DNA from 4 places in the Streptomyces sp. NPDC048353 genome. Region 2 is predicted to be linked to each of the others. Evidence: riboswitches for the same ligand, from Rfam matches in the RefSeq annotation. Region 2 holds a riboswitch; each other region holds the start of a gene.

Region 1 (7,247 bases), 650 kb from region 2:
GCCGCCAGGGAGGACCGGCCAAGCGCGCGTTCCTGTGCCTCGACGGCGTAGCCGGCTCGCCGCACCGCCTCGCACTCCTCGTCCAGCGCCTTGTGCGAGGTCACGGTGTACTCCGTGTGCGCCTCCAGCTCCGGACCGAGCAACGAACGGCGCTCGTCGCCCGTCATGCGGGAGACCAGGCACTTGCCCATCGCCGTCGCGTGCAGCGGGGCGGTACTGCCCGCCTGTGTGTACGCCTTGGGGGTGCGGCTGCCCTCGAAGTTGGCCAGGAAGACCAGATCGGCCCCGCGCAATATGCCGACGTTCGCGCCCAGCTCGGTGCGGGCCGCCAGTCCCTGCAGCACCATGCGGGAGGCCCGGTGGACGGGGTGGCCGTTCAGCGCCATGGTGGCGAGCGGCAGCGTGCCCAGTCCCAGTCGGTAGAGCCCGCTTATCGGGTTCCGCTCCACCAGATCGAACTGCTCCAGGGTCGCCAGCAGCCGGGAGGTGGTGGACGGACCCAGCTCGGCGTCCACGGCGATGTCGGAGACACGGCGCTCCGTGCTGCCCGAGCCGAGGGCCCGCAGGACGGAAACGGCCCGCTCGACACTCTGATTGGTCCCCTGCTCGGCAGGCATGGCGAGGTCTCCTCATCTGCGTACGCACGGCATTGCGAAGCCTACGGCGTATCCTACATTCAGATCTTGCAACCAGCTTGCACCATACGGTTCATCTCTTCAATCTGCCCGCCGTCCGCTGCTTCCCCTCAGGGGACGGTGCAAGTGATCGCACCCTAGCCGCAGAACCGCGACGCGTCGACGCGCCCGTATGAGGGGCCGGGCCCCGGCAGGACCGAGGGCGGGAGGCGGCGGGGCGAGACTCGCGACGCGGCCGCCGCCGGGACGTACAACGGCCCGCTGGGCGCGGCGGAGCTCATACGAGGGCGTTGGTCAGCACCACCCCGCCAGCCGGTCGACCAGCTCCGCCCGGATCCGAGCGGTTTTGAGCGCCGCAGCGGAGCCCCTTCTGGGAACGGGCGGCGGAGCCTGCCGGCCCCCGGCAGCGTGATGGTGCGTGCGTACGGAGGTGGAGTCCACCGAGACGTCCCAGTGCGTAGCGGCCCGCCCTTAGATGCGCAGGCCGGGAGCCGAGGCCCGAGGCGTTCTGGGGGCGGCTCAGCGGCCGGAGTGGTCGATGACGTTGCCGTTGGAGCAGTTGTTGACGTGGTTTCCGACCCAGTCGCCGAGGACCGGGACGACGGCTACCTCCTGGAGGCAGACGGCGGCGGCGGTGAAGTTCCAGGCGTTGGCGGCGTTGATGCCGCCGCCGAAGTTCGAGTCCTCGTCCGCGTGTGCGGGGGCGGCGATGGTGGCGGCGCACAGCGCCGCTCCGACTACGGTGATGATCTTCTTCATGGTGACGGTAACGAGGCCGGCGGCAGCAGGACACGCGACCGAGCCGTCCGGCTGAAGCACCCGGTGGCGCTGCTGGAACAGCCCGTACGCGTACCGGCGCTGGAGCACCGCGCCGAGGAACTGGACCCGCTGAACGCCCGCGCCGCAGCCGAGCATTACGAGGCGTTCGCCATCGGGCACGTGAACTTCTTCATCGCCAAGCCGGTCCTCGGCCGTTCGTTCACCGATCCGTGGAACTAGGTGCCGCCGCTACGCGGAAGCGTGTGAGCGGCACGAAGGTCGACACCTGCTCCGATAACTCCACCCGGGCCGACTCCGGCCAGTGCTGCATACCCTCCTCGCCTGGCGCCCTCGCGCGCCAAGCGAGGATCGCCGCTCGCAGCAATGCTCGCGCGGCTGCCCGGGCGGCCCGGCCCCGGCTCGGCGAGAGGTGCAGTCGCTCTTCCTGACAGCATCCAGCGCGCAGAACAACCGCAGGGCGGTAAGCGGGTCGGAGCCCTCGACCTCGTCCAGTCGCCCGCAGATCTGTGAGACGTGGGGGGCCACGTCCTCATACACGGCCCGCAGCGCTCCGGGGACGGGCGGCCACGACAACGCCGATCAGCAGTACCAGGACCACTACGAGAACACCCTCCACCCCATGGTGGGCGTGCACGAGACCGCCCGCGAGCGCCCCGGCGGCCAGCACGACCACCGACGCCGCCCGCCGCATGCTGCCGGGCCCAGGTCGGTCCACCGCGAGTCCGGTCAGGGTCCGCGTCATCACGGTGGTGGCCAGGTCCGGCACGCCCAGACGGTGCACGACGGCGTTCTGCAGCCCCATCCCGCAGGCCAACGGCACCAGGACCGCGTACCGTCCCCAGCCGGCTGCCTGACCGGCAAACGCGAGCCCGGCCAACAGGGCCTGAAACACGACCAGCGAAGCGAACAGCGCTCCAGGCTCGGTCTTCCGCCGCCACGCACCACCCGCCGCCGCCCCGGCCAGGAACCCTGCCAGCGCCACCGCCGACGCCGCCGCCGACAACCCGGCCACTCCTGACAAGGCGAAGCCCAGGAAGACCACATTGCCCGTCATGTTGGCCACGAACACCCGCCCCAGCCCGAGGAAGCTGGCCGCGTCCACCAGACCGCTGACAAACGTCAGCACAAGCAGTGACGGAACGAACCGCTCGTAGAGGTGCCCGTCGGGAAACAGCCACCGTGCGACCGTCCCACCACCACTCACCGCGGCCCCTCCCCGCAGGCGCGCTTGACCCGGGAGCCGCCGGCTTCCTTCATGACTCGTGTTCGTTGCACTCACTCACTGGAGCAGAAGGTGAAGAGACGCTCGACGTCACACGCCGCACGTGTGCTTACTCGATCGCCACGTCGCGAGGGTGCCCTCGGGGGCCGTGCCCTCGGGGACCGCAGTGAAAAACCGCAGGATCAGCGACAGCGAGCCGCACCGCGATCATCCGCAACGGACGCGGCCCCAACCCGTGACACCCGACGCCAAGGACTGCAGGCGCGCCTAGGCGGACAGTTCACGCCGAGCCGTAACGTCCCGTGCCCGGGTGCGGTACCGTACGGGGAGCGTCGCGTGCCGGTGGCAGACCGTGTCAGGCATGGAGGCGCCGGACCGAAGGAGGTCGACGATGTACTCGTCCCACCCTTCGCTCTCGCGTGTCTGAGCGCGAGACGACCAGGCTCGTCGCCTGGAGCCAAGAACTCCGTCAGGTGCACCACCGATTGCGGGAAGCGCTGTCCGTGACCCGCGCCTCCCTCGCCGACGGCACCCCCGGTGAAGCGGCCACCCGCGAACTGCTGCTGTACTGCCACGGCTTCTGCACGGCTCTCGACGCCCACCACCAGGGCGAAGACCGCACCCTGTTCCCCGCCATCGCGGCAGCGCACCCCCAGCTGCGCCCGGTACTGCGCTCCCTTGAGCAGGACCACTCGATGATCGCCTACCTGCTCAACGGCCTCCGCGCCGCGGTCGACCGGGCCGCGCCGCCCGAGGAGCTCGACCAGCACCTCGAAGGCATCGCCGCGATCATGGAGAACCACTTCCGCTACGAGGAACGGCAACTGCTCACTGTGCTCGAGACCCTCGAGCTGGAAGCCGTACCCGGCGAGGTCCTGGGCCCGATATGAGCCGGTGAGCGGTGAATCCGCTTACGCCTCGTCAGCAGTGCCGGCACGCAGACAGTGGGGTGGGGCGACCCCCCACTGCCAACGGCGTCCTGCCCAGGGGCGAGGGTCGAGCGAAGTGAAGCGGTCGCCGCAGGCTGCACCGGATGAACACTCCTTGTCATGATGGCTGCACTCCCGGTTGTGGCTGATCGCACAGAGGTTGGTCTGGCGAGGCGTGGCCGGTTCTGCGATGCTTTCGCCGAACAAGCGACGGCGGAACGAGGAAGCCGGTGTGATTCCGGCACGGTACCGCCACTGTGTAGGGGGAGCGACTCCGCCCATGGCCACCGCCCCATCAGGGGTGGGAAGGCCGGAGAAGCTGTGATCCCGAGTCAGGAGACTCACGCCGTCGCACCTCGATGTACGGGGCGGATTTCCCCAGGAGAGGCGGTGGCACTCGTGTGCCTGCGTATGTGTGAGGGCAGTTCCGCGCTGCCTGTGCTCCTCCGGAGCCGGCCTGCCCGGCGTGCCGCACGGGCTCGATCCCCCAGGTCCTGACGACCTCCTCCCTCAGCGGTTTCTTCCCGCACGCCGTATCAGGCGCACCGCCATGCCGGTGTGCCCTGCCCACGCATGCCCTCAGGAGTCAACTTTGTCGTCCGTAAGGCCCCTTGTGCCCGGTCGCCGTCAGGCTGCCGCAGCGGTCTTCCTGGCCGCGGCCCTCACACTCACCGCGTGCGGCGGCGCCTCCGGCCCGCCCGCCGATGCCAAAGCGGCAGCCGCCGGGAAGGGCTGTATCGAGGACTTCGACCCGGCCAAGGACTACTTCCCGGTCAAGTCCATGGTGAAGCACGCCGAGAACTTCACGCTCCGGTACGAGAAGAGCTACCAGGTCCTCACTGTCAAGGAGCCCTTCCCCAAGGGCAAGCCCGCGTCGTACGTCCTGGTCAAGTGCGGTGCGCCGAAGCCGGAGCTGACCGGTGAGCTGGCGTCCGCACAGCAGGTCACCGTCCCCGTCAAGAGCCTGTACTCCGCCTCCACCACCCATCTGCCGCTGCTCACCGAGACCGGCACCCTGGACGTGCTCACCGGTGTCGCGAGCGCCGTGGCGATCTCCTCCGCCGAGGTGCTCGAGCGGGTGCGGGCGGGCGAGGTCGTCGAGTACGCCAAGGACCGCACCCTCGACGCCGAAGCCGTCATCGGCGCCAAGCCGGACGTCCTGATGACCCAGGGCACCGACGACCCGCAGTACCCCAAGCTGCGGCAGGCCGGCATCGCCGTCGTCGCCAACGCCGAATGGCTGGAGCCGAGTCCGCTCGGCCGAGCCGAGTGGGTCAAGGCCATGGCCGCGCTCACCGGGGCGGAGCAGCGCGCCGGTGAGGTGTTCGACACCATCGAGGGCGACTACCGGAAGGTCGCGGCCAAGGGTGCGCAGGCCGTCGCGGCGGGCAGGCCCGTCGAGGTGCTGCCCGGAACGATGTACCAGGGCACCTGGTCCATGCCCGCCGGCGGCAGCTACGCCGCCCGGCTGATCAAGGACGCGGGCGGCACCTATCCGTGGGCGGGCGAGCGGGGCACCGGCGGCCTCCAGCTGAACTTCGAGGGCGTGTACGCCAAGGGCGGCCGGGCCCCGGTCTGGATCGCCGACCAGCAATGGAAGTCCACCGCCGACGCCGCGAAGGCCGACAGCCGGTACGGGCAGCTGAAGGCCCTCACCGGCGGTGCGGTCTGGACGAACACCAAGGCGGTCGGCCCCGGCGGCGGCAACGACTACTTCGAGCGCGGTGTGCTGCGCCCGGACCTGGTCCTGGCCGACCTCTTCGCGCTGATGCACCCGGACCGGGCGAAGGGCCACACCTTCACCTTCTACCAGCTGGTGCCCAAGGCGTGACGACGCACCTGACCGCCGCGACGGCCGCCGCCCCGGACACCACGCCGACGATCCGACCGGCGCGGCGGCGCCTCGCCGTCGTCCTCGCCCTCGTCGCCGGTACCGCCGCCCTGTTCGTCCTCACCCTCGCGACCGGCTCCCACCCGGTGCCGACCGGGGAGGTGGTGCGGATCCTGTTCGGCGGCACCGCCGCCGACCCGCGGTGGACCGTCATCGTGGAAGAGGTCCGGCTGCCGCGAGCGCTGACCGCCACCGCCGCCGGTGCCGCCCTCGCCGTGGCGGGCGTGCAGATGCAGACGCTGTTCCGCAACGCGCTGGCCGATCCGTTCTCCCTCGGGGTGAGTTCGGGCGCCAGCATCGGCGTCGCCGCCGTGGTGGTCGGCACCGGCGGCGCCGCCGGCAGCTTCACCGGCAACCTGGCCGGTCTGGGACGCGTGGGCGTCGTCATCGCCGCCTCGCTCGGCGCCGCCGCCGTGATGGCGCTCGTCCTGCTCCTCTCGCGATGGGTGAAGTCGGCCGTCACCCTCCTCGTCATCGGCGTCATGATCGGTTCGGCGGCGACCGCGGTCGTCGGGGTGATGCTCGTCTACGCCCGGCCCGAGCGCGCCCAGCAGTTCGTCATGTGGGGCCTGGGCAGCTTCAGCGCCACGACCTGGCCCGACCTCCAGGTCATGCTGCCCGTCATCGGCGCGGGACTGCTGGCGGCGCTGCTGACCGCGAAACGACTCAACGCCCTGCTGCTCGGCGAGGACTACGCCCGCACCATGGGCCTGAACGTGCGACGCAGCCGCAATCTGGCGCTGGCCGGCACCTCGCTGCTGGCGGGCGCGGCCACCGCGTTCTGCGGCCCCGTCGCGTTCCTCGGCCTGGCCGTCCCGCATCTGACGCGGGTGGCGCTGGGGACCTCGGACCACCGGGCGCTCATGCCGGCGTCGATGCTCGCGGGTGCGTTCCTCGCACTGGCGTGCGCGTTGCTGAGTCAGCCGCCCGGCACGGACTCCGTGCTGCCGCTCAGCGCCGTCACCTCGCTGTTCGGCGCCCCTGTCGTCATCGCGTTCCTGATCCGCAGCCGTCGCGGCGTACAAGGAGTGGCCTCGTGACCGACACGATGACCGAACCCGTCAAGGACACGGTCGGCAGACCGGACCGCCCCGGCGGTCTCACCACCCAGGGCCTCGGCATCGGCTACCGGACCCGGTCGCCGCGCGGGCGCGGAGCGAGCCGGGCCGTGCTGTCGGGGCTCGACCTGGAGGCGCGGGCCGGCGAGCTGACCGTGCTCCTCGGACCCAACGGCGCAGGAAAATCAACCCTGTTGCGCACCCTGTGCGGGCTCCTGCCCCCACTGGACGGCCGGATCCGCATCGGCGGGGCGGACCTGGCGCACCAGCCGCCGACCACTCTCGCCCGCCGGCTGGCGGTCGTCCTGACCGACCGGGTGGACGCCGGGCTGCTGTCCGTACGGGAACTGGCCGGGCTCGGCCGGCACCCGCACACCGGTTTCACCGGCCGTCTCACGGCCGTGGACCACGCGGCCGTCGAGTGGTCGCTGAAGGCGGTGGGCGCGCGGCATCTGGCGGACCGGCCGGCCGCCGAGCTCTCCGACGGCGAGCGTCAACGCGTGCTGACCGCCCGCGCTCTCGCCCAGGAACCCGAGGTGGTGCTCTTGGACGAGCCGACCGCGTTCCTGGACGTCCCCTCACGTGTCGCCCTCACCGTTCTGCTGCGCGACCTGGCCCGGGACAAGGGCCTGACCGTCGTGGTCAGCACCCACGACCTGGAGCTGGCGCTGCGGGTGGCCGACGCGGTCTGGCTCGTCGACCGCGACTCCCGCGTGCACGCCGGGGCGCCCG
Region 2 (7,247 bases):
GAATGGGTGCGCAGCGACAGCGACTTGGCGTTCTTGGGGTCGAACTCCCGCACCAGCTTCGCCCACAGCAGGCGGGCCGCCCGCATCTTGGCGATCTCCATGAAGAAGTTCATGCCGATCGCCCAGAAGAAGGAGAGCCGCGGCGCGAACGCGTCCACGTCCAGACCCGCCTCGCGCCCGGCCCGGATGTACTCCACGCCGTCGGCGAGCGTGTACGCCAGCTCCAGGTCGGCCGTCGCCCCGGCCTCCTGGATGTGGTAGCCGGAGATCGAGATGGAGTTGTAGCGGGGCATCCGTTGCGAGGTGAAGGCGAAGATGTCGGAGATGATCCGCATCGACGGCTTCGGCGGATAGATGTACGTGTTGCGGACCATGAACTCCTTGAGGATGTCGTTCTGGATGGTCCCGGCCAGCTTCTCGGGCGGCACGCCCTGCTCCTCGGCCGCCACGATGTACAGCGCCAGCACCGGCAGCACGGCGCCGTTCATCGTCATCGACACGGTCATCTTGTCCAGCGGGATGCCGTCGAAGAGCTGCCGCATGTCGTAGATCGAGTCGATGGCCACCCCCGCCATGCCGACGTCGCCGGTCACCCGCGGGTGGTCGCTGTCGTATCCGCGGTGGGTCGGCAGGTCGAAGGCGACCGACAGGCCCTTCTGCCCGGCCGCCAGGTTGCGCCGGTAGAAGGCGTTGGACTCCTCGGCGGTGGAGAATCCCGCGTACTGCCGGATCGTCCAGGGCTGGTTGACGTACATCGTCGGGTACGGGCCGCGGAGGTACGGCGCCATGCCCGGGTAGGTGCCCAGGAAGTCCAGGCCCTCCAGGTCCCGACCGGTGTAGAGCGGCTTGACGGCGATGCCCTCCGGGGTCTCCCAGAGCAGGTCGTCACCGCCGGCCGCCTTCTTGACCGCCGTCCGCCAGTCGTCGGCGCTGCCGTGCGCGGCCGGGGTCCCCAGGTCGATCGCGGAGAAATCGGGGATGGACATCAGGAGACTCCCATGCGGTCGAGCGTGGCGGAGAGCACGGCGACGGCGTCACAGCCGGCGAAGACGTACGTGTCGGCGTCCGGATACGGTCCGGGGCGGCCCGCGAGGAACACGTGACCGGCCCCCGCCGCCCGCAGCTCCCCGGCGAGCGCCGCGGCCCCCTCCTCGTAGAGCGCGTCGCTGGAGCAGAGGCAGACCTCGGCCGCTCCGCTCTCCTCGAAGGTGCCTTCCGCGACGGCCTCGATGCCGCCCGCCTGGAAGAAGTTGGCGGCGAACGTGGCCCGCGCCGTGTGCGCGGCGGCGGGGCCGAGGGTGGCGAGGAAGACGCGGGGGCGGGCGCCCGTCGCGGCGAGGTGCGCGTCGGAGCGGGCGCGCAGCGCCTCGTACGCGTCGTCGCGCCGGACGCGGGGCAGCCCGCCGGACGGCGGGGCGGGCGCGGGCTCGCGGACGACGGGCTTCTCGGTCAGGTGCGGGAACTCGCTGACGCCGGTGACCGGTTCGCGGCGGGTGGCGAGCTTCGCGCCCCGGGCGGACCAGGTCGCGGCGAGGCGGTCCCGGACCATGCCGGACCGCAGCGCGGCCGCCTGCCCGCCCGCACGTTCGAGGGTGCGGAAGAACTCCCAGCCCACGTGGGCGAGTTCGTCCGTGAGGCGTTCGACGTACCAGGAGCCGCCCGCCGGGTCGATCACCCGGGACAGGTGCGACTCCTCGATCAGGATGGTCGAGGTGTTGCGGGCGATCCGGCGCGCGAAGGCGTCCGGCAGCCCGAGCGCGTGGTCGAAGGGGAGCACGGTGACCGCGTCGGCCCCGCCCACCCCGGCGGCCAGGGTCGCCACCGTCGTGCGCAGCATGTTCACCCACGGGTCGCGGCGGGTCATCATCACCGGCGAGGTCACGGCGTGCTGGATCTGCCCGCCCGCGCCGCTCGCCCCGCAGGCCTCCGCGACCCGGGCCCACAGCCGGCGCGCCGCCCGCAGCTTCGCGATGGTGAGGAACTGGTCGGCGGTGGCGGCGTAACGGAACTCCAGCTGGCCACAGGCCTGCTCGATGTCCAGGCCCGCGTCGGTCAGCTGCCGCAGATAGGCGACGCCGGTCGCCAGCGAGCAGCCGAGCTCCTCCGCGGCGGAACCGCCGGCCTCGTGGTACGGCAGGGCGTCGACGGTCAGCGCCCGCAGCCCCGGGTATTCCTCGGCGCACCGCCGGGCGAGCGCGGCGACCGGTGCGAAGCCGGACGACCGTCCCGTACGGGCTTCGAGGCCGAGGGGGTCGGCGCCCAGGGTGCCGCGCGCCGCCTCGGGGGCGACGCCACGGCGCTCGTACAGCCGCAGCAACTCCGCCGCGGCGTCCTCGGTCCGGTCGCCCGCGTCGAGGGCGACGGGCGCGAGGTCGAGGTAGACGCCGTCGAGGACCGTGTCGAGGGCCTCCGTCGGGATGCCGCCCTCGCCGACGACCAGCCAGAGCGAGGTGACGCCGTTCTCCAGGTCCCCCAGCACCGCCGCGCCGTCGGCGGCCGTGTGCCGTTGCCGTACGTCCCAGCCGCCGAGGGTGCCGCCCTCGGGGCGGCCGCCCCGCACGAACGGGGCGAACCCGGGGAAGCCGGCCTCGGGCGCGGCGTCGTCGGCCGCGTACAGCGGACGGACGCGAAGCCCGTCCTCCAGCGTGGTGGACAGGGCGTCCTCGGCTGCCGCGCCTTCGACGTCCTTGCCCGACTTGCGCAGGACGCCGGCCACCAGGCCCTGCCACTGCTCACGGGACGCGTCGGAGAAATCGGCGGCGAGGGCAAGCCCGTCGTCGGGAAGGACTGTCATGCTCGGATGCTAGGTCAGGGGAACAAAGGAGCAGCAGTCCGCACAGCTGTGACCTTGCCCTCTCCTGGACGCTCTTGAAGCTCCGGGCGGATCCGTTCTATATGAACGGGGCGGCGGGAGCGCCGTCAGCCGGCCGTCACCCGGCGCCCACCGGTCACTCGGCGCCGGCCGGAGCGGGCAGGTCGAGCGCCGGGTCGGGCAGGTCGAGCGCCGGTACGGGGCGGGGGCGCCCGTCGGCGTCGACGGCGACGAAGCTGAGACGGCCGGTGGCGACCTCGGCGGTCGGGCCGGAGGCGTTCCAGCGTTCGGCGGTGACACGGACCTCGGCGGTCATCGACGTGCGGCCGGCCCGGACGAGTTCGGCGTGGACGCTCAGCAGGTCGCCGGAGCGGACGGGGGCGAGGAAGGTCATCCGGTCGACCGACACGGTCACGGCGGGACCGTCCGCGTGGCGCCCGGCGGCCGCCGCGGCGGCGTCGTCGATGAGCTTCATCACGACCCCGCCGTGGATGGTCCCGTACAGGTTCGTGTCGTGCTCGCTCATGATGTGGGCGAGGGTCACCCGGGAATCGGCCGGGGTCTTGCGGACGGGGGACGGCAGGGTGGCGGCGTGGTCGGCCACGTCAACTCTCCTTCGCGAGTCGCGGCGGTCGGATCCGCGCGCACGGGGCCGGGGAGCCCGGAGGCCGGGTGCGCGGGCAACGGGCAGGTCTTCGGACTCGCGGGCGTGTCCACCGGTTCGACCGGCGGTCTCCTACTGGCCGTCGCTTCCCAGGCCCTTGCCGGGCCCAGTGCGTATGACGGCGGTCGTTCCCGCTCACCGCTGCGGGGCAGTCCCGGATTCCCACCGGGTTCCCTCTTACGACGCCTCCCGCCTGGCGGACGGGGCGAACCAGCTGCGCGCTCCAGACTACGTCCTGCGCGGCCCGTCAGTCCGTGGTCTCCGGGGCCGGCCGCGCGAAGTGCCGTGCGCCGGGCACCAGGCACGCGGCGGCCGGGACGAAGAAGCAGGCGGCGGCGCACGCCGCGAGGACGGGCGTGACGCCGAGGAGGCCGATGGCCGGGGCGATCAGGGCGAGACCGACCGGCGCCAGACCGTAGGAGACGAGGAAGTCCAGCGAGGAGACCCGGGCCAGCTTGTCCGGCGCGACCTCGCGCTGCGTGGCCGTGAACCAGGGCACGTTGAACAGCTCGATGCCGATCCCCGCGACGGCGTACGCGCCGACCACCACCGCGGGGTGGACCGGCAGCACCAGGCTGAGCGGGGCGAAGCCGTACGCCGCGAGGCCGGCGAAAGCGGCCCAGCCCTGGGACCGCGGCCGGACGCGGGCGATGAACAGGGCGCCGCCGAGCGCGCCGACGGTGTACGCGGTCATGGCCGCGGCGAGCACCCACTCGGTGCCGTAACGGTCCCGGCTGATCAGGGGGAGGGCGACGCTGGTGGCGGAGTAGCCGAGGGCGATGACGGCGACCAGGGCGGCGAGACCGGCGAGGAACCAGGGGTGGCGCCGGGCCTCGCGTATGCCCTCGACGAACTCGGCACGGAAGCCAGGGCGGTGCGGGGCGTCCGGTCCGGTGCGGGGCCCGGTGTGTCGGGCGGGGTCGGACGGGTGCGGGGTCGTGGGGGCGGGGGCCGCGGTCGTGGGGGCGGAGGTCGTGCTGCCGGCGGTGCCCCTGCCTCCCCTCGCCGGGACCAGCGCCGCGACCAGCCAGAGCAGCCCGATGCCCAGCAGCAGCGACGCGACGTCGAGGAAGGCCGCGAGCAGTGCGGTCAGCGCGGGCCCGGCGAGCGTGGCGGACCGGACGGCCATCGTCATGGCGGCGTTCGCCTGCTGACGGCGCTCCGGCTGGACGGTCTCGGCCGTGAGCGCCTGGAACGCCGGGCGGCAGGCGCCCTGTCCGGCGCCCGCGAGCGCCGCGGCGGCCGTCATCAGCACGAGGGAGTGCCCGAGGCCGGCCGCGAGGAGGGGCGAGGCGACCGCCGCCGCGAGGGCGGACCAGAAGACGACGGCGCGGCGCGCGTGCCGGTCGGCGAGCACGCCGCCGACGGCGACCGCGAGGAGGAACCCGGCGGTGCGGGCGGCGAGGACCAGGCCGAGCCCGGTGGCGCCCAGATCGCGGTGGAGGACGGCGAGCCCGAGGACGAAGGGCAGCGCCCAGGTCGCGAGACCGGAGGCGGTGGTGCCCGCCCAGAGGCGCAGGAAGGCGAGGTCGCGCAGGACCGAACGCGGCGGTGCGTCAGGGGACTTGGCCGCGGTGGCGGTGGATGGGGTGACCACGATGTGGGGTGCTCCTCGGCGAGGGGGGCGAGGTCCGCGACGACGCCCCCGGGGTCGTTAATGAAAATGATTGCCATTACAGTACTCTTCGAACGCGGCGCCCTCGCACCCGGTGCCCCGCTGCCCCGCCACACCCCTGCCCGCCCGTCGCCCCCGGCCCCCGGCCCGTCGCAACCCACCCCGCCCTCGTCCCACCGGAGAGACCCATGCGTCATCCCGCCCGCCTCGGCCTCGCCCTGGCTCTCGCCCTCGCCACCGCCGGCTGCTCCACCGCCCGCCCCGGCCCCGTCGCGCCACCTGCCGCCGGATCGGCCGCCCTCACCAGCTGCGGGCGCCCCCTCTCCCTCGCCGAACCGCCCCAGCGCGCCGTCGCCCTCGATCAGGCCTCCACCGAGACGCTGCTCGAACTCGGCCTCCAGGAGCGGATGGCGGGCACCGCCAACCTCAAGACCAAGATCCCCGCGCGGTACCGGACGGCGTACGCGTCGGTCCCGGTGATCGCTCCGAAGATCGCGACCGGCGAGCAACTCCGCGCCGCCGCGCCGGACTTCGTGGTCGCCGGCTCCGCGGACCTCCTCACCAAGGACCGCGCCGGCACCCGCGAGGAACTCGGCGCCCTCAAGGTCCCCACCTTTGTCAGCGCCGTGGACTGCCCGCAGCACAACCCCGCCGGCAGAACCCCGTTCGACCTGCTCTTCTCCGACTACGAGAACCTCGGCACGGTCTTCGGCGTCCGCCAGCGGGCTGCCGCACTGGCCGCCGAGCAGCGCGCGGCCGTCGCCCGGGCGAGGGGGGCCGCCGCCGAGGCCCCCGGGGCCGCGAGCGCGGAGCGGCCCACCGTCGTCTACCTCTACTCCGTCTTCAACGGCATGCCGTACGTCGCCGGCGGAACCGGTCTGCCCAGCGAGATGAGCCGGATCGTCGGCGCCAGGAACGCCTTCGACGACGTCGAGGAGGACTGGCCGGAGGTCACCTGGGAGGAGGTCGCCGAGCGTGACCCCGACATCATCGTGATCGGCGACCTGTCCGAGCGTGGCCGACCCGGCGACAGCGCGGCCGAGAAGCGCGCCACGATGACCGCGCACCCCGTGATCTCCCGGCTGCCCGCGGTCCGTGACGACCGGATCATCGAGGTCCCGGGCATCGAACTGGACCCGTCCGTGCGCTCCGTCCACGCACTCGGACTCCTCGCCCGGGGAATCAAGGACCTCGGCCATGCCCGCTGACCTGCTGAGCCCCCGGGCGCGCGGCCGCGTGGCGACGGATCCCGCCGTCGAGGCCGGACCCGCCCCGGACGGGCCCCGGGGGGACCGACCCAAGGCGGACGGGCTCCCGGCGGGGCGGCCGGCCACCCGGCGGGCCCCCTGGTTCGCCCGTACCGACCGCCGATCCTCCGCGGCCCCGGGGACCTCGCCGGTCCTCTCGTCCGTCGTCCTCCCCTCGTCCCCGGCCGGCCGCGGGGTCCTCCTGCTCCTCGTCCTCGCCGTCCTGGCCGGATCCATGGCGGCCGCGCTGCGCGTCGGCGCCGCCGAGGTCGAATGGGAGGGCCTCGCCCGCGTCTTCGGCACCCGTCTCGGTCTCGACGTCGAGCCCCTGCCCCCGATCGTCGACTCGCTCGTCTGGGAGCTGCGGCTGCCCCGCGTCCTGATGGCCGCCCTGGTCGGCGCCTCGCTCGCGGTGTGCGGCACGGTGCTCCAGGCGGTCACGCGCAACGCCCTCGCCGACCCGTACCTGCTCGGCGTCTCCTCCGGCGCGTCGACCGGGGCCGTCGCCGTGGTCGTCCTCGGCGTGGGCGCGAGCACGCTCGGGGTGACCGGTGGCGCCCTCGCCGGCGCGCTGCTCTCGTTCGCGTTGCTGCTGTTCCTGCTGCGGCGCGGGGGCCCGGACTCGGTTCGCATCGTCCTCACCGGCGTCGTGATCGGCCAGCTCTTCACCGCGCTGACCTCGTTGATCCTGATGGCCTCGGCGGACGCCGACACCACCCGGGCCGTCACCCACTGGCTCCTCGGCTCGATGGCGCCGGCCCGCTGGAACGCGGTACTGGTCTGCGCGGTCGTCACCCCGCTCGGACTGCTGGCCGCGTGGCTGTGCGCGAACGCCCTCGACGGCCTCGCGTTCGGCGCGGACACCGCCGCCTCCCTCGGCATCGGGGTACGGCGCACGCGGACGCTGCT
Region 3 (7,247 bases), on a different contig from region 2:
CGATACCGTCACCCGCCCCGGACTTCCGTCTGGCGGGTGGGGACACCTTGATCGTCATCGGCACCCGCGAGGGCGTCGACGCGGCGGCCGCGATCCTGGGCCGGGAGTGACGGCATGCACTCCTCCGCTGTCTTCCTGATCGAGTTCGGCGCCATCATCCTCGGCCTCGGGCTGCTGGGGCGTTTCGCCGCCCGTTTCCAGTTCTCGCCGATACCGCTCTATCTGCTGGCCGGCCTCGCGTTCGGCGAGGGCGGCCTGCTGCCCTTGGGGACGAGCGAGGAGTTCGTCGCGATCGGCGCCGAAATCGGCGTCATCCTGCTGCTGTTGATGCTCGGCCTCGAATACACGGCGAGCGACCTGGTCTCCAACCTCAAGACGCAGTACCCGGCCGGGCTGGTCGACGCCGCCCTCAACGCCCTGCCCGGCGCCGCGATGGCCCTGCTCCTCGGCTGGGGGCCGGTGGCCGCCGTCGTCCTCGCGGGCGTCACCTGGATATCGTCCTCGGGCGTCATCGCCAAGGTGATGGGGGACCTCGGCCGCCTGGGCAACCGCGAGACCCCGGTCATCCTCAGCATCCTGGTCCTCGAGGACCTCGCGATGGCCGTCTACCTCCCCATCATCACCGCCCTGCTCGCCGGTGTGAGCCTCGCCGCCGGGAGCCTCACCCTCGCCATCGCGCTCGGTGTGGCGGGCCTCGTCCTCTTCCTCGCCGTCCGCTACGGCCGGCTCATCTCCCGCTTCGTCTCCAGTGACGACCCGGAGAAGCTGCTCCTCGTCGTCCTGGGCCTGACCCTGCTGGTCGCGGGCATCGCCCAGCAGCTCCAGGTCTCCGCCGCCGTCGGCGCCTTCCTCGTCGGCATCGCCCTCTCCGGCGAGGTCGCCGAGGGAGCGCACAACCTGCTGAGCCCGCTGCGGGACCTGTTCGCCGCGGTGTTCTTCGTCTTCTTCGGCCTGCACACCGACCCCGCGAGCATTCCCCCGGTCATCCTCCCGGCGCTGGCCCTCGCCGTGGTCACGGCCGGCACGAAGATCGCCACCGGCCACTGGGCCGCGCGGCGCGCGGGGATCTCCGCCAAGGGGCGCTGGCGGGCGGGCGGCACGCTGGTGGCCCGGGGCGAGTTCTCCATCGTGATCGCGGGGCTCGCCGTCACGGCGGGCATCGAGCCCGCGCTCGGCCCGCTCGCCACGGCGTACGTCCTCGTCCTGGTCATCCTCGGCCCGCTCACCGCCCGGTACACCGAACCGGTCGCCACCTACCTCACCGGACGCCGGCGCACGAAGACAGCGGCGGACCCCTCCGGACCCGCGCCGTCGACGGAGGGCCAGGACCCGGCGACCCGCCCGGATCCCGACCCGGCCGCCGGCTCCGCCCGGGTCGAGGAGTGGGAGCCCGTGGACGATTCCGGCTCCGTCGGCCGGTCCTGAGCGGCGGGCGCCCGCTTCGGCGAGCGGCGACCGGGTGCCCGAGCGGCTCGGCGATCGAGCGGTTGCGCGCTCACGGCCCGGAACCGCGGACATCGGTCCAGCGGTTCCGGGCCGTGGCGCTGCCAGGGCTCGCCGGCCTGAGGGTCAGCGCAGGACGGACGAGAAGTTGTCGAGCTGGATCCAGGTGACCTTGTTGGTCGCCTGCGGCCCGAAGACCGTGAGGACGCCCTGGGTGTTGGCCTCGACGCGGAGCGCGTTGATGCCCTGGCTGTTGTTGCGGGGGCAGACGCCCCGGGTCAGCTTCGGCGGGCGGATCGTCTCGGGCAGCGTGCCCAGCTGGGCGTCCGCGGTGAACGAGCAGGTGACCGTGCCCCGCAGCTGGAGGAACTCGGTGCCCGCGAGAGTTATGACCCGGGCCTGGAGCGGTGCGGCGGCCTCCGGCACCACACCGGGCGCCGGAACGATGGCCGTCCAGTCGACCAGGAGCCGGCACCCGTCCGACCCGTCGACCGCGGCGGCGGGCGCGGCGGTCAGCAGCGGGGCCGCGACGGCTGCGGCGGGGGCGGCCAGAGCCGCGCCGAGCAGGGAACGGCGGCTGGGAGTAGGGCGGTTCATGCGCGATCCTCCGGATCGGGTAGGGCGGGGCAGCGGCGGGGGGCGGGGCGGCGGACCGTGACGGCCCGGGCCCCGGCGCGGGGCGGCGTCATCGCCAGGCGACCGAGACGCCGTCGAGGTCGATCCAGGTGACGGCGTTGTCGCCGGTGGCGCCGTACGCCCAGAGCGCGCCGTGGACGTCCGCCTCGATCCGGCAGACGCAGCGGCCGTAGTAGTTGTTGCGCGGCACGTTCTGGCGGACCGGACGGGTGGGTCGCAGCCGGTGCGGCAGGGTGGCGACCCTGCTGTCGGCGGTCAGGCCGGGAGAACACGTCAGGGTGCCGCGCATCTGGAGGTAGGTGGTCCCGGCGAGCGCGATCAGCCGCCCGCGCGGGCGCTCGGCGCCCGGGGTGACGCCCGCTTCCAGGGCGAGGTCCTCCCAGTCCGACAGCACCTGGATCCCGTCCACGGCGGGCTTCGTCGGATACCAGCCGATCGTGACGTCGCGCGCGAACTCGCTGCCGGGCGTGGTGTTGCTGAATCCGAAGAGCAGCCGGGTCTCCCGCGTCGCCGGGTCGACCTCGACGGCCAGCCCCTCGGGCTCCCGCCGCGTAAGGCCGTCGGCGCCGGTGACGACCTGCCGGTCGAGCCTGAGCCCCGTCGTCCACGAGTAGGACGTGAGGAAGGTGATGCCCGGGAACTCGCTGGGTACGGTCGGGTCCTCGCCCTTGTCGTACGGCGCCCACTGGTAGACGTACAGGACGTCCCCGAGGCTCGCGAAGCCCTGGAAGGTGAGCTTCGGCTCCAGCGGGTACGGCGACGGCACGGCGGGGGTGACGTCCTCCCCGTCGGGCACGACGAACGTCGGGCCGGCCGGCGTCCAGTCGCCGGTGGCGGCACCGGCCGTGGCGTACCGGGTGAAGTGCCGGTCGCCGCCCTTGTGGTACATCACCGTCAGCAGGCCGTGCACCGGGTCGGTCGAGGGGCCGGTGCCGGAGGTGCTGCCGGGAGCGGTGAACTTCCGCTCCGCCGGGATGGTGGCGCCGTCGAGTACCTCCCCGTCGGCGAACCGGAACCGCGTGATCGCCTTGCCGAAGGTGGTGCCGCCGCCGGTGACGTGGAGCGGCCCGACCTCCGTCCAGACGTAGCTGTCGGCGCCGACCGGCTCCACGCCCATGGCGAGGCCGTGGCCGAAGCCCTTCAGCTGCATCGCCCCCGTGCGCACGCCGGTCCGCCGGTCGATGCGGTTGAGGTACATGTTGCCGGCCGGGGCCGTGGCCGAGCTCTCGACCTGGAGCACGAAGACGTGCCCGTTGACGGTGTCCGTCGCGATCGCCTGCGGCGCCGGGTTCTTCACCAGGTCGACGGTCTGGATCAGTCTGCCGGTCGGACCGGACAGATCGATGCCGTTGGTGTCTGTGTAAGCCATGTTCCCTCCCCTGGGTCCTCCCCGGACCCATGCCCGTCATGATCACACGCGTGTGCGAGTCGAGGGTCCGGGGGGCGCGGCCGCGAAGGGGAGCCATCCCGAGGCAGGGGCGGGATCAGGCGTTGCGGGGCGGGCTGTACGAGGTCAGGCGGTGCGGGATCAGGCGGTGCGGGTGAGCCGCCACACGTTGTCCACCCGCGTGCCCCGGCGGCCGTCGGGCGCGGTGAGGGCGCGTTCCACGCCCTCCAGCGTGTCCACCCGCCAGGGGTGCGGCAGGGCGAGCGCCGCGAGGACGCCGTCGAGGGTGGGGAAGTCCGCGTCGAACGGGTACTCGTGCTTCTCCATCCAGGACGGCCACGCGGCGTGCATGGCGATGAGGAGCGTGCCGCCCGGGGCGACCGCGGCGGCGGCCGACCTGAGCACCCCGTCCTGGTCGAGCGGGACGGGCGACTGCAGGAACTGGGCGCTCACCAGGTCGAAGCCGCCCTCGGGGAAGGTCACTCCGAGGTCGTGCCGCTCGAACGCGGTCCGGTCGGCGCAGCCGGCCTCCGCCGCGTGGGCGGCCGCCCGTTCCAGGGCGGTCGCGGAGATGTCCACGCCGGTCACGCGCCACCCGCGCGAGGCCAGCCACAGGACGTCGCCGCCCTCGCCGCAGCCCAGGTCCAGGGCCGTGCCCGGTGTCAGATCGGCGGCCTCCCGCACGAGGAGCGGGTTCGGTTCGCCGCTCCAGACACGGTCGCTCGTGCGGTAGCGCTCTTCCCAGAACTCGGCGGGATCGGTGGGCTTCGGGGTCGGCATCGAGGCTCCTTCGGGACGACTGCGCGGTGCCGGCGGCACCTGGGTCCAGACTCGCCACGGCCCGCCGGGGCGTCAAAGATGCTTGCCGTTTCGGCAACAAGGGGGCGCGGGGCCGAGAGGGCGTCCTTTTGCGCCGGAGGCGCGGAACCGTAGGATCACCTGGTCATCACCGCGACGGGAGACAGGAAGCCGGTGCGAAACCGGCACGGTCCCGCCACTGTGACCGGGGAGTGCACCCGTCGAGACGCCACTGCGCGCACCGCGTGGGAAGGCTGGGGTGTACGCCGATCCGGGAGTCAGGAAACTGGCCTGTCGCGGGCCCGATCCGAGGAGCGCGGACTCCCCAGGAGGCTTTTCGTGTACCCCAGTACGTCCCGCATGCCCCGCACGCGCAGCATGCCCCGTCGCCGCCCCGTGCGCGCCGCCGCCCTGGCCCTCGCCCTGTCGGGGGTCCTGCTCACCGGCTGCGGCGCCTCCCCTCAGAGCGGCACCGCCCGGGAGGGCGGCGGCGCGAAGCCCGGTGCGTCAGCCGAGGGTTTCCCCCTCACCGTCGAGAACTGCGGCACGCGCACCACGTACGACAAGCCGCCCTCCCGGGTGGTGACCATCCATCAGCACCCGGCCGAGCTGATGCTGGCCCTCGGTCTGAAGGACCGGATCGTCGGCACGGCCTTCCCCGACTCGGCCGTACTGCCCGCCTTCCGCGAGGACTTCGCGGCGATCCCGGAGCTGGCGAAGAAGGAGCCGTCCTTCGAGTCGGTCCTCGACGCGGAACCGGACTTCGTGTACGGCGGCTACGCCAGCGCGTTCGCCGAGAAGGAGGGCCGCTCCCGCAAGGCGTTCGCCGACGCCGGGATCGACACCTACCTCAACCGCGAGTACTGCGGGAAGAAGAAGGTGGCGATGACGGACACGTACGACGAGATCCGCGCCATCGGCTCCCTCTTCGGCGTCGAGGAGCGTGCCGACGCGCTGGTGGCCGACCTTCAGGGGCGCGTGGCGAAGACCGCGGCGACGGTGAAGGGGGCTCCCGCCCTCCCCGTCTTCGTGTACGACAGCGGCGACAAGTCGGCGTTCACCGCAGGAGGCAAGAGCCTCGGCACCGAGGTCATCCGCCTCGCCGGCGGCACCAACGTCTTCGCCGACCTCGACGACGTCTTCGGTGACGTCTCGTGGGAGCAGGTCGTCGCCCGTAAGCCGGAGGTCATCGCCATCTACGACTACGCGGGTGCGGGGAACGTCGAGCAGAAGAAGAAGTTCCTGCTGGCGCAGCCGGCCCTCGCCGACGTGCCGGCCGTGAAGAACAAGCGCTTCGTGGTGCTGCCGCTGACGGCGACGCTGGTCGGTGTCCGCGCGCCGTACGCGGTCGAGGACCTCGCCCGCGGGCTGCACCCCGAGCGCTTCCAGTGACGGCACCGGCGAAAGCCGTGTCCGCCGCTCCCCCCGCCGGCTCCTCCGCCCGTCCCGCGGGCGCCTCCCGCGCGGCCGGTCCGGGCCGCCGCGCCTTCGCCCTCACCCTGGTCGTCCTCGGCGTGCTGCTCCTGGCGTCGATGACGGCGGGCATGGCCATCGGCTCGGTGCCGGTGCCCCCCGGCCAGGTGTGGGGCATCGTGACGCACGCGCTGACCGGAGACGGTTCCGAGCCCGCCTGGTCGCAGGCGCGGGAGACGATCGTGCTCGACGTGCGGGCGCCGCGGGTGCTGCTGGGCGCGGTGACGGGCGCCGGGCTCGCGGCGGTGGGCGCCGCGATGCAGGCGCTGGTACGCAACCCGCTCGCGGAGCCGTACCTGCTGGGCGTCTCCTCGGGCGCCTCCCTGGGCGCCGTCGCGGTGATCGTCTTCGGGGTGAGCCTCTTCGGGCCGGTGTCCCTGTCGGTCGCCGCGTTCGCCGGCGCCCTGCTGACGCTGCTGCTCGTCTACACGACGGCCCGGTCCGGCGGCCGCATCACCTCGGTGCGGCTGGTGCTGTCGGGCGTGGCGTTCGCCTCCGTCCTCACGGCGGTCATGGACGTCCTGCTGCTGACCAGCGACCGGGGCAACGAGGCCCGGGCGGTCCTTGCCTGGACCCTCGGGGGCCTCGGCGGTGTCCAGTGGGCCACCCTGTGGCTGCCCGGCGCGGCGCTCGCGCTCGGCGTCGCGGTCCTGCTGACCCAGGCCCGTTCGCTCAATCTGCTGCTCGCCGGCGAGGAGGCGGCCTCGACGATGGGGCTCGACGTCGCCCGGTTCCGGGCGCGGACCTTCGTCCTGCTCTCGCTGGTCACCGGAGTTCTGGTGGCGGCCGCCGGGCCGATCGGGTTCGTGGGGCTGATGATGCCGCACACCGTGCGGCTCTTCGTCGGCGGCGACCACCGCCGGGTGCTGCCGACGGCCGCGCTGGGCGGGGCGGTGTTCCTGATCTGGGCCGACATCGCGGCGCGTACGGTCGCCGCACCCATGGAGATCCCGGTCGGGGTCCTCACGGCGCTGTGCGGGGGGCCGTTCTTCCTGTGGCTGATGCGGCGGGACGCCCGGCGCACGGCCGACCGGGGAGCGGCATGACGGCCACCGAACTCACCGTCGAGGGCGTCACGCTCACGGCGGGCGCGCACCGGCTCGTCCGGGACGTCTCCCTGACCGCCCGGTCCGGTGAGGTGATCGGCCTCGTCGGGCCCAACGGCAGCGGCAAGTCCAGCCTTCTGCGGGCCGTCTACCGCGTGCTGCGTCCCCGGGCGGGCAGCGTCCGGGTGGACGGCGCCGACGTGTGGTCCGTGCCGGTCCGCCGGCTCGCCCGCACGCTGGCCGCCGTGGTGCAGGAGACGGGCGCGGACTTCGACCTGACCGTGCGGGACGTGGTCGCGATGGGACGCACCCCGCACAAGCGGCTCTTCGACGGCGACACCGGCGAGGACACGCTGATCATCGAGTCCGCGCTGGCGTGGGTGGACGCCGAGGCGCTGGCCGACCGTCCCTTCGACCACCTGTCGGGCGGCGAACGCCAGCGTGTGCTCATCGCCCGCGCGCTG
Region 4 (7,247 bases), on a different contig from region 2:
AGCCCCTCGCCGCACAGGTCGCGGCCGAACTGCAGCTCCGCCTCCACGGCCTCCTTCAGCATGTCGGTGACCTGCTGACGCAGGGCGTCGTCGAACAGCTCCGGCTCCTCCTTGCGGACGGTGTCCACGACCTCGAAGGCGAAGTTCATGTGCATCGTCTCGTCACGGAAGACCCAGTTGGTGCCGGTGGCCAGACCGTGCAGCAGACCGCGGGACCGGAACCAGTACACGTAGGCGAAGGCGCCGTAGAAGAACAGGCCCTCGATGCAGGCGGCGAAGCAGATCAGGTTGAGCAGGAACCGCCGGCGGTCCGCCTGGGTCTCCAGCCGGTCCATCTTCTCGACCGAGTCCATCCACCGGAAGCAGAACTGCGCCTTCTCGCGGATGGAGGGGATGTTCTCGACGGCGTCGAACGCGGCGGCGCGGTCGTCCGGGTCGGGGAGGTAGGTGTCGAGCAGCGTCAGATAGAACTGGACGTGCACGGCCTCCTCGAACAGCTGGCGCGAGAGGTACAGCCGAGCCTCGGGCGAGTTGATGTGCTTGTACAGCGTCAGCACGAGGTTGTTGGCGACGATCGAGTCACCGGTCGCGAAGAACGCCACCAGCCGGCCGATCATGTGCTGCTCGCCCGGCGTCAGCTTGGCGAGGTCGGCGACGTCGGAGTGGAGGTCGACCTCCTCCACTGTCCAGGTGTTCTTGATCGCGTCCCGGTAGCGCTCGTAGAAGTCCGGGTAGCGCATGGGACGCAGCGTCAGCTCGAAGCCCGGGTCGAGGAGGTTCTTCTGGTCGTGGGAGCTCATCACTGGCAGGCCTCGCAGGACTCGGGGTTTTCCAGGGAGCAGGCGACCGCGTCGGGGTCGGCGGCCTGCTGGACGGGGATGGGGGCGGCGGTGGGCGTCGCGGCGCGGGCCGCGCGGGCGATCCGGGTCGCCGGGCGGGAGCGCAGGTAGTACGTCGTCTTCAGCCCCTGCTTCCAGGCGTACGCGTACATCGACGACAGCTTGCCGATCGTCGGCGTCTCCAGGAACAGGTTCAGGGACTGCGACTGGTCCAGGAACGGGGTGCGGGCCGCCGCCATGTCGATCAGGCCGCGCTGCGGGATCTCCCACGCCGTGCGGTACAGCTCGCGCACCTCGGCCGGCACCCAGCCGAAGTCGGCGACCGAGCCGTTGGCCTCGCGCAGCGCCTCACGGGTCTGCGCGTCCCACACGCCGAGCCGCTTCAGCTCGTCCACGAGGTAGGAGTTGACCTGGAGGAACTCCCCGGAGAGCGTCTCCCGCTTGAAGAGGTTGGAGACCTGCGGCTCGATGCACTCGTACACGCCCGCGATCGACGCGATCGTCGCCGTCGGCGCGATGGCGAGGAGGAGGCTGTTGCGCATGCCGACCGCCGCGATCCGCTCGCGCAGCGCGGCCCAGCGCTCGGGCCAGGTCAGCGCCACGTCGTAGTGGTCGGGGTGCAGGACGCCCCGGGCGGCGCGGGTCTTCTCCCAGGCCGGGAGCGGGCCGTTGCGCTCGGCGAGGTCGGTGGAGGCCTCGTACGCCGCGAGCATGATCCGCTCGGCGATCCGCGTCGACAGCGCGCGGGCCTCGGGCGAGTCGAAGGGCAGCTTCAGCTGGAAGAAGACGTCCTGGAGGCCCATCGCGCCCAGGCCGACGGGCCGCCAGCGGGAGTTGGAGCGCCCGGCCTGCTCGGTCGGGTAGAAGTTGATGTCGACGACCCGGTCGAGGAATGTGACGGCCGTACGGACGGTCGCGTCCAGCCGCTCCCAGTCGATGTCGCCGGTCGACAGGTCGACGAAGGCGCCGAGGTTGACCGAGCCCAGGTTGCAGACCGCGGTCTCGCCGTCGTCCGTGACCTCCAGGATCTCCGTGCAGAGATTGGAGGAGTGCACCGTGTGGCCGGGCTCCGCCGTCTGGTTGGCGGTCCGGTTCGAGGCGTCCTTGAAGGTCATCCAGCCGTTGCCGGTCTGCGCCAGGGTCCGCATCATCCGGCCGTACAGCTCGCGCGCCGGCATGGTCTTGCGGGCCAGCCCCTTGGCCTCGGCGGCGCGGTAGGCGGTGTCGAACTCCTCGCCCCACAGGTCGACCAGCTCGGGCACGTCGGCGGGGGAGAACAGCGACCACGGGGCGTCGGCGTTGACCCGCCGCATGAACTCGTCCGGGATCCAGTGCGCCAGGTTGAGGTTGTGCGTACGCCGCTGGTCCTCACCGGTGTTGTCGCGCAGCTCCAGGAACTCCTCGATGTCCGCGTGCCAGGTCTCCAGGTAGACGGCGGCCGCGCCCTTGCGCCGCCCGCCCTGGTTCACGGCGGCGACGGAGGCGTCCAGCGTCTTGAGGAACGGCACGATGCCGTTGGAGTGCCCGTTGGTACCGCGGATCAGCGAGCCGCGGGCTCGGATGCGGGAGTACGACAGGCCGATGCCGCCGGCGTGCTTGGAGAGCCGGGCGACCTGGTGGTACCGGTCGTAGATGGAGTCCAGCTCGTCCTTCGGCGAGTCCAGCAGATAGCAGGACGACATCTGCGGGTGGCGGGTGCCGGAGTTGAAGAGCGTGGGGGAGGAGGGGAGGTAGTCGAGCCGGCTCATCAGCCCGTAGAGCGCCGCCACCTCGTCGAGCGCGCGGGCGCTGTCGTCCTCGGCGAGGCCGCAGGCCACCCGGAGCATGAAGTGCTGCGGGGTCTCGATCACCTTGCGGGTGATCGGGTGGCGCAGGAGGTAGCGGGAGAAGAGCGTGCGCAGGCCGAAATAGCCGAAGCGGTCGTCCGCGGCGGAGTCGATCAGCGTGTCCAGCCGGGCGGCGTGCTGCCGGACGAACGCGGCCGTGCGGTCGGCGATCAGACCCTCGTGGTGGCCGACGGCCACCGAGGAGGAGAAGGTGATCGCGCCCTGGCCGGCGGCCTCGTCGGCGATGGTGATCGTCAGCAGGCGGGCCGCGAGCCGCGAGTAGGCCGGGTCCTCGGCGATCAGACCGGCGGCCGCCTCGGTGGCCAGCTCCCGCAGCTCCGCCTCGTCGGAGGAGGCGTTGCGGCCGCGCAGCGCGGCGGCGGCGACCTTGCCCGGGTCGGTGTCGGGGAGATCGGCGGTGAGGTCGGTCAGGGTCCGCAGCAGCATGGTGCCGGGTCCGTCGCTCTCGATCGCCGTGGCCGGATCGGCTGGCGCGATGGTCACGTGGGGCTCTCCCTCGCTCGGCCCGGGGGCGGCGGCGGGAGGCGGACGGCAGGGGGCACCCCTTCACGCGGGCGCGCGCCGTGTCCACCGGCCCACTCCGCGAGGCCCGGACGACTCTGGCACCCGGAACGGACGGACCGGGCGCACTGTCGGCAGGTCTTCGGACTCGCGTGAGCGCAAAAGCACACCAACACACCGTTGCGGGACAGTTCCGGATTTCCACCGGATTCCCCTGCGGCGACAGCGAGATGAGCATACATGTGGGGGGCGCCGCTTGCGGCACCCCCCACATGTTGTGTCGCTCCTCCTCCGGTGCGTCCGCCTTTCAGCCCCTCCGCCCCGGAGCGAGCGGTCAGTGCGTGTTCGCGCCGAGCTTGGGAAGCTCGGTCTCGACCCCCGGGTCGCCCGCGTCCGCGGTGTAGTCCGACGGAGAGGTCTCGTCGATGCCGTCCGGCGCCTTGACCGCCCTCAGGACGAAGGTGAGGACGACGGTGACGACGACGTTGAGCACGAAGGCGGTGAGACCGATGTAGCCGATCTCGCCGATGCCCGGGATCTCGGCGGACGAGCCGCCGAAGTGCTTCTGGGTCGGGCTGGCCACGCCGTACGCCGCCGCCGTGCCGTACACCATGCCGACGGCCCAGCCGGCGAGCAGCGCCCAGCGGTGGAACCAGCGGGTGAACAGGCCGCCGACCAGCGCCGGCAGGGTCTGCAGGATCCAGATGCCGCCGAGGAGCTGGAAATTGATGGCGACGGTCTTGTCCATGGTGAGGACGAAGGCCAGCGCGCCGACCTTCACCAGCAGGGACACCAGCTTGGACACCTTGGTCTCCTGCTCCGGCGTGGCGTCCGGCTTCAGGAAGTCCTTGTAGATGTTGCGGGTGAAGAGGTTGGCCGCGGCGATCGACATGATCGCCGCCGGCACCAGCGCGCCGATGCCGATCGCGGCGAAGGCCACGCCCGCGAACCAGTCGGGGAACATGTTCTCGAACAGCTGCGGGATGGCGAGCTGGCCGTTGCTGACCTTGACCCCGGCCGCGATCGCCATGAAGCCGAGCAGCGCCAGCAGACCCAGCATCAGGGAGTAGAGCGGCAGGATCGTGGTGTTGCGGCGGATGACGTCACGGCTGCGCGAGGAGAGCGTCGCCGTGATCGAGTGCGGGTACATGAAGAGCGCGAGCGCCGACCCGAGCGCCAGCGTGGCATAGCCCCACTGGCCCATCTCGCCCGGCACCAGCGCGCCGCGCGGCTTGTCGGTCGCCGGGTTGACCGTCGCGTAGGCCTCGCCGGCCTTGGCGAAGATCTCGTCGAAGCCGCCGAGCTTGATCGGGATGTAGATGATCGCCACCGCGATGACGATGTAGATCAGGGTGTCCTTGACGAAGGCGATGAGCGCCGGGGCGCGCAGACCCGAGGAGTACGTGTACGCCGCGAGGACGCCGAACGCGATCAGCAGCGGCAGGTCCTTGATGAACCAGTGGGTGGTCTCGCCGCCGCCCACGCCCATCACGTCTAGGACGGCCTGGATGCCGACGAGCTGGAGCGCGATGTACGGCATGGTGGCGAGGATGCCGGTCAGCGCGACCGCCAGCGACAGGCCCTTGGAGCCGAACCGGCCGCGGACGAAGTCCGAGGTGGTGACGTAGCCGTGCTTGTGCGAGACGGACCACAGGCGCGGCAGGAAGGTGAAGATCAGCGGGTAGACCAGGATGGTGTACGGCACGGCGAAGAAGCCGGCCGCGCCTGCCGCGTAGATCGCCGCCGGGACGGCGACGAAGGTGTAGGCGGTGTAGAGGTCGCCGCCCAGCAGGAACCAGGTCACCCAGGTGCCGAACGAGCGGCCGCCCAGGCCCCACTCGTCGAGGCTGTGCTCGTTCTCGGCCCTGCGCCAGCGCGAGGCGAGGAAGCCCATGACCGTGACGGCCAGGAAGAAGAAGATGAAGACGGCGAGTGCGACGCCGTTCACGCCGTCCTTCACTTCGACCCACCTCCCTTGCGGGAGCGCTGGTCACGCTGCCACAGCTGGTACGCGATCATGGTCAGCACGGTCGAGATGACGACCCAGGCCATCTGGTACCAGTAGAAGAACGGGATGCCGATGAAGGTCGGTTCGACCTTCGCGTACGAGCTCACCCAGAGCATCGCCACGAACGGCGCGAACAGGCAGAGCGCCACCACCACTCGCACGGGTGTGACGGTTGGTTGTCTTTGCTGTGTTTCCGGCATACGGCGAACCGTCCCCTCGCTGATCACCTGTGTAATGGGCAGGAAATCTAGGGGACGGGTACGCCGTATGGAACCCCCGTCCGAATATCGGACGCGGCTGGGGTTTTTTGTCGGGGAATGGCGGGCGGCGGCTCAGCCGTTGGGGCGCTGCAGCCTGGCGACGAACTTGTACCGGTCGCCGCGGTAGACCGAGCGCACCCACTCGACCGGCTCCCCCTGGGCGTCCAGGGAGTGACGGGAGAGCATCAGCATCGGCAGGCCCACGTCCGTCCCGAGCAGCCCGGCCTCGCGCGGAGTGGCCAGGGAGGTCTCGATCGTCTCCTCGGCCTCGGCGAGGTGTACGTCGTACACCTCGGCCAGCGCGGTGTAGAGCGAGGTGTACTTCACCAGCGAACGGCGCAGCGCCGGGAAGCGCTTGGCCGAGAGGTGGGTGGTCTCGATCGCCATCGGCTCGCCGCTCGCCAGGCGCAGCCGCTCGATGCGCAGCACCCGGCCGCCCGCGGAGATGTCGAGCAGTCCGGCCAGGGTGTCGTCGGCGGTGACGTACCCGATGTCGAGCAGCTGGGAGGTGGGCTCCAGGCCCTGGGCCCGCATGTCCTCGGTGTAGGAGGTCAGTTGCAGCGCCTGCGAGACCTTGGGCTTGGCCACGAAGGTGCCCTTGCCCTGGATGCGTTCGAGGCGGCCCTCGACGACCAGCTCCTGCAGGGCCTGGCGCACGGTGGTGCGCGAGGTGTCGAACTCGGCGGCGAGGGTGCGCTCCGGCGGGACCGGCGTGCCGGGCGGCAGGGTCTCCGTCATGTCGAGCAAATGCCGCTTCAGTCGGTAGTACTTGGGCACGCGCGCGGTGCGGGTGGCGGCCCCGCCCTCCGTCTCCGTGCTGCCCGCGTCCGTGGCCATGGCCTGCCTTCCCGACTCCTGTGCTGCTGCCGTCACCGGCTCCTCCGTCTGTCGCGGCTCACATGGTGGCACGGACCGGTCACGGGTCGTCGCCCTCCCTCAGGTGTCGGTCCGATAACGGACCCGACTGCCCTTCTTATACACCCTTGACACCCCTAAAGGTCTAGGCCAAGCTCCCGGTACTGGTCTAAACCATTAAAGACCAGGTCCCAGCCCCACGAGCATTACTCGGCGTATGTCTTCGCGCGGTGGGCAGGGGTTGCAGGCATCCCTGAGGAGGGTGGCGTGAAGCGCAAGCTCATCGCGGCGATCGGCGTCGCGGGCATGATGGTCTCGATCGCGGCGTGTGGCGGTTCGGACAAGGGTGGGGACTCGGCCGGGGGCGACGTCAAGGAGATCACCGTCTGGCTGACGGTGGACGCCCAGAACAACTGGCCCGAGCTGGTCAAGGCCGCCGACGACGCCGTGGTCAAGAAGCACCCCGGCATCAAGATCAAGCACGAGTACTACGGCTGGCCGGACAAGAACACCAAGCTCGACGCGGTGCTCGCCACGGACAAGGCCCCGGACGTTGTCGAGATGGGCAACTCCGAGATGATCAGCTACATGGCCAAGGGCGCCTTCGCCGAGGTCGACGCGTCGAAGTTCGAGAACTCGGACAAGTGGCTCGACGCCCTCAAGGACTCGGTCACCTACAACGGCAAGACCTACGGCGTCCCCTACTACGCCGGTGGCCGCGTGGGCACCTGGCGCAAGGACATCGCCGCCGAGGCGGGCGTCAAGGCCGCCCCGAAGACCTGGGCCGAGCTGACCGCCGCCCTCGACGCCATCCAGAAGAAGAAGGGCGGCAAGTTCAGCGCCTGGTACCAGCCGTCGCCCGACTGGTACGCCGCGATGTCCTTCGTCTTCGACGCCGGCGGCTCGATCGCCAAGCAGGACGGCGAGACCTGGAAGG

The links. Region 2 has a riboswitch for cobalamin ahead of ACZ6RC_RS13945 (acyl-CoA thioesterase). Riboswitches for the same ligand answer to the same signal wherever they lie in the genome.
Region 1: linked by a shared signal. The riboswitch ahead of ACZ6RC_RS11220 (ABC transporter substrate-binding protein) and the one ahead of ACZ6RC_RS13945 (acyl-CoA thioesterase) in region 2 are both predicted to bind cobalamin.
Region 3: linked by a shared signal. The riboswitch ahead of ACZ6RC_RS18475 (ABC transporter substrate-binding protein) and the one ahead of ACZ6RC_RS13945 (acyl-CoA thioesterase) in region 2 are both predicted to bind cobalamin.
Region 4: linked by a shared signal. The riboswitch ahead of ACZ6RC_RS09650 (ribonucleoside-diphosphate reductase subunit alpha) and the one ahead of ACZ6RC_RS13945 (acyl-CoA thioesterase) in region 2 are both predicted to bind cobalamin.

The regions. Positions count from the first base shown of each region.
Region 1 is NZ_JBVJGU010000003.1:160,788-168,034, reverse strand. Features, by position in the region: gene ACZ6RC_RS11245 (IclR family transcriptional regulator) at 1-617, opposite strand, end outside; gene ACZ6RC_RS11240 (hypothetical protein) at 1,155-1,394, opposite strand; gene ACZ6RC_RS11235 (hypothetical protein) at 1,458-1,634, shown strand; gene ACZ6RC_RS11230 (YoaK family protein) at 1,945-2,619, opposite strand; gene ACZ6RC_RS11225 (hemerythrin domain-containing protein) at 3,057-3,527, shown strand; cobalamin riboswitch at 3,741-3,931, shown strand; gene ACZ6RC_RS11220 (ABC transporter substrate-binding protein) at 4,180-5,397, shown strand; gene ACZ6RC_RS11215 (iron chelate uptake ABC transporter family permease subunit) at 5,394-6,497, shown strand; gene ACZ6RC_RS11210 (ABC transporter ATP-binding protein) at 6,494-7,247, shown strand, end outside.
Region 2 is NZ_JBVJGU010000003.1:809,965-817,211, reverse strand. Features, by position in the region: gene scpA (methylmalonyl-CoA mutase) at 1-986, opposite strand, end outside; gene ACZ6RC_RS13950 (methylmalonyl-CoA mutase family protein) at 986-2,794, opposite strand; gene ACZ6RC_RS13945 (acyl-CoA thioesterase) at 2,949-3,416, opposite strand; cobalamin riboswitch at 3,482-3,706, opposite strand; gene ACZ6RC_RS13940 (MFS transporter) at 3,724-5,073, opposite strand; gene ACZ6RC_RS13935 (ABC transporter substrate-binding protein) at 5,280-6,299, shown strand; gene ACZ6RC_RS13930 (FecCD family ABC transporter permease) at 6,289-7,247, shown strand, end outside.
Region 3 is NZ_JBVJGU010000004.1:751,991-759,237, reverse strand. Features, by position in the region: gene ACZ6RC_RS18500 (cation:proton antiporter regulatory subunit) at 1-110, shown strand, start outside; gene ACZ6RC_RS18495 (cation:proton antiporter) at 115-1,425, shown strand; gene ACZ6RC_RS18490 (hypothetical protein) at 1,570-2,040, opposite strand; gene ACZ6RC_RS18485 (hypothetical protein) at 2,129-3,448, opposite strand; gene ACZ6RC_RS18480 (class I SAM-dependent methyltransferase) at 3,608-4,246, opposite strand; cobalamin riboswitch at 4,392-4,573, shown strand; gene ACZ6RC_RS18475 (ABC transporter substrate-binding protein) at 4,604-5,656, shown strand; gene ACZ6RC_RS18470 (FecCD family ABC transporter permease) at 5,674-6,783, shown strand; gene ACZ6RC_RS18465 (ABC transporter ATP-binding protein) at 6,780-7,247, shown strand, end outside.
Region 4 is NZ_JBVJGU010000002.1:930,515-937,761, forward strand. Features, by position in the region: gene ACZ6RC_RS09645 (ribonucleotide-diphosphate reductase subunit beta) at 1-800, opposite strand, end outside; gene ACZ6RC_RS09650 (ribonucleoside-diphosphate reductase subunit alpha) at 800-3,169, opposite strand; cobalamin riboswitch at 3,304-3,426, opposite strand; gene mctP (monocarboxylate uptake permease MctP) at 3,522-5,147, opposite strand; gene ACZ6RC_RS09660 (DUF3311 domain-containing protein) at 5,144-5,395, opposite strand; gene ACZ6RC_RS09665 (GntR family transcriptional regulator) at 5,528-6,292, opposite strand; gene ACZ6RC_RS09670 (extracellular solute-binding protein) at 6,578-7,247, shown strand, end outside.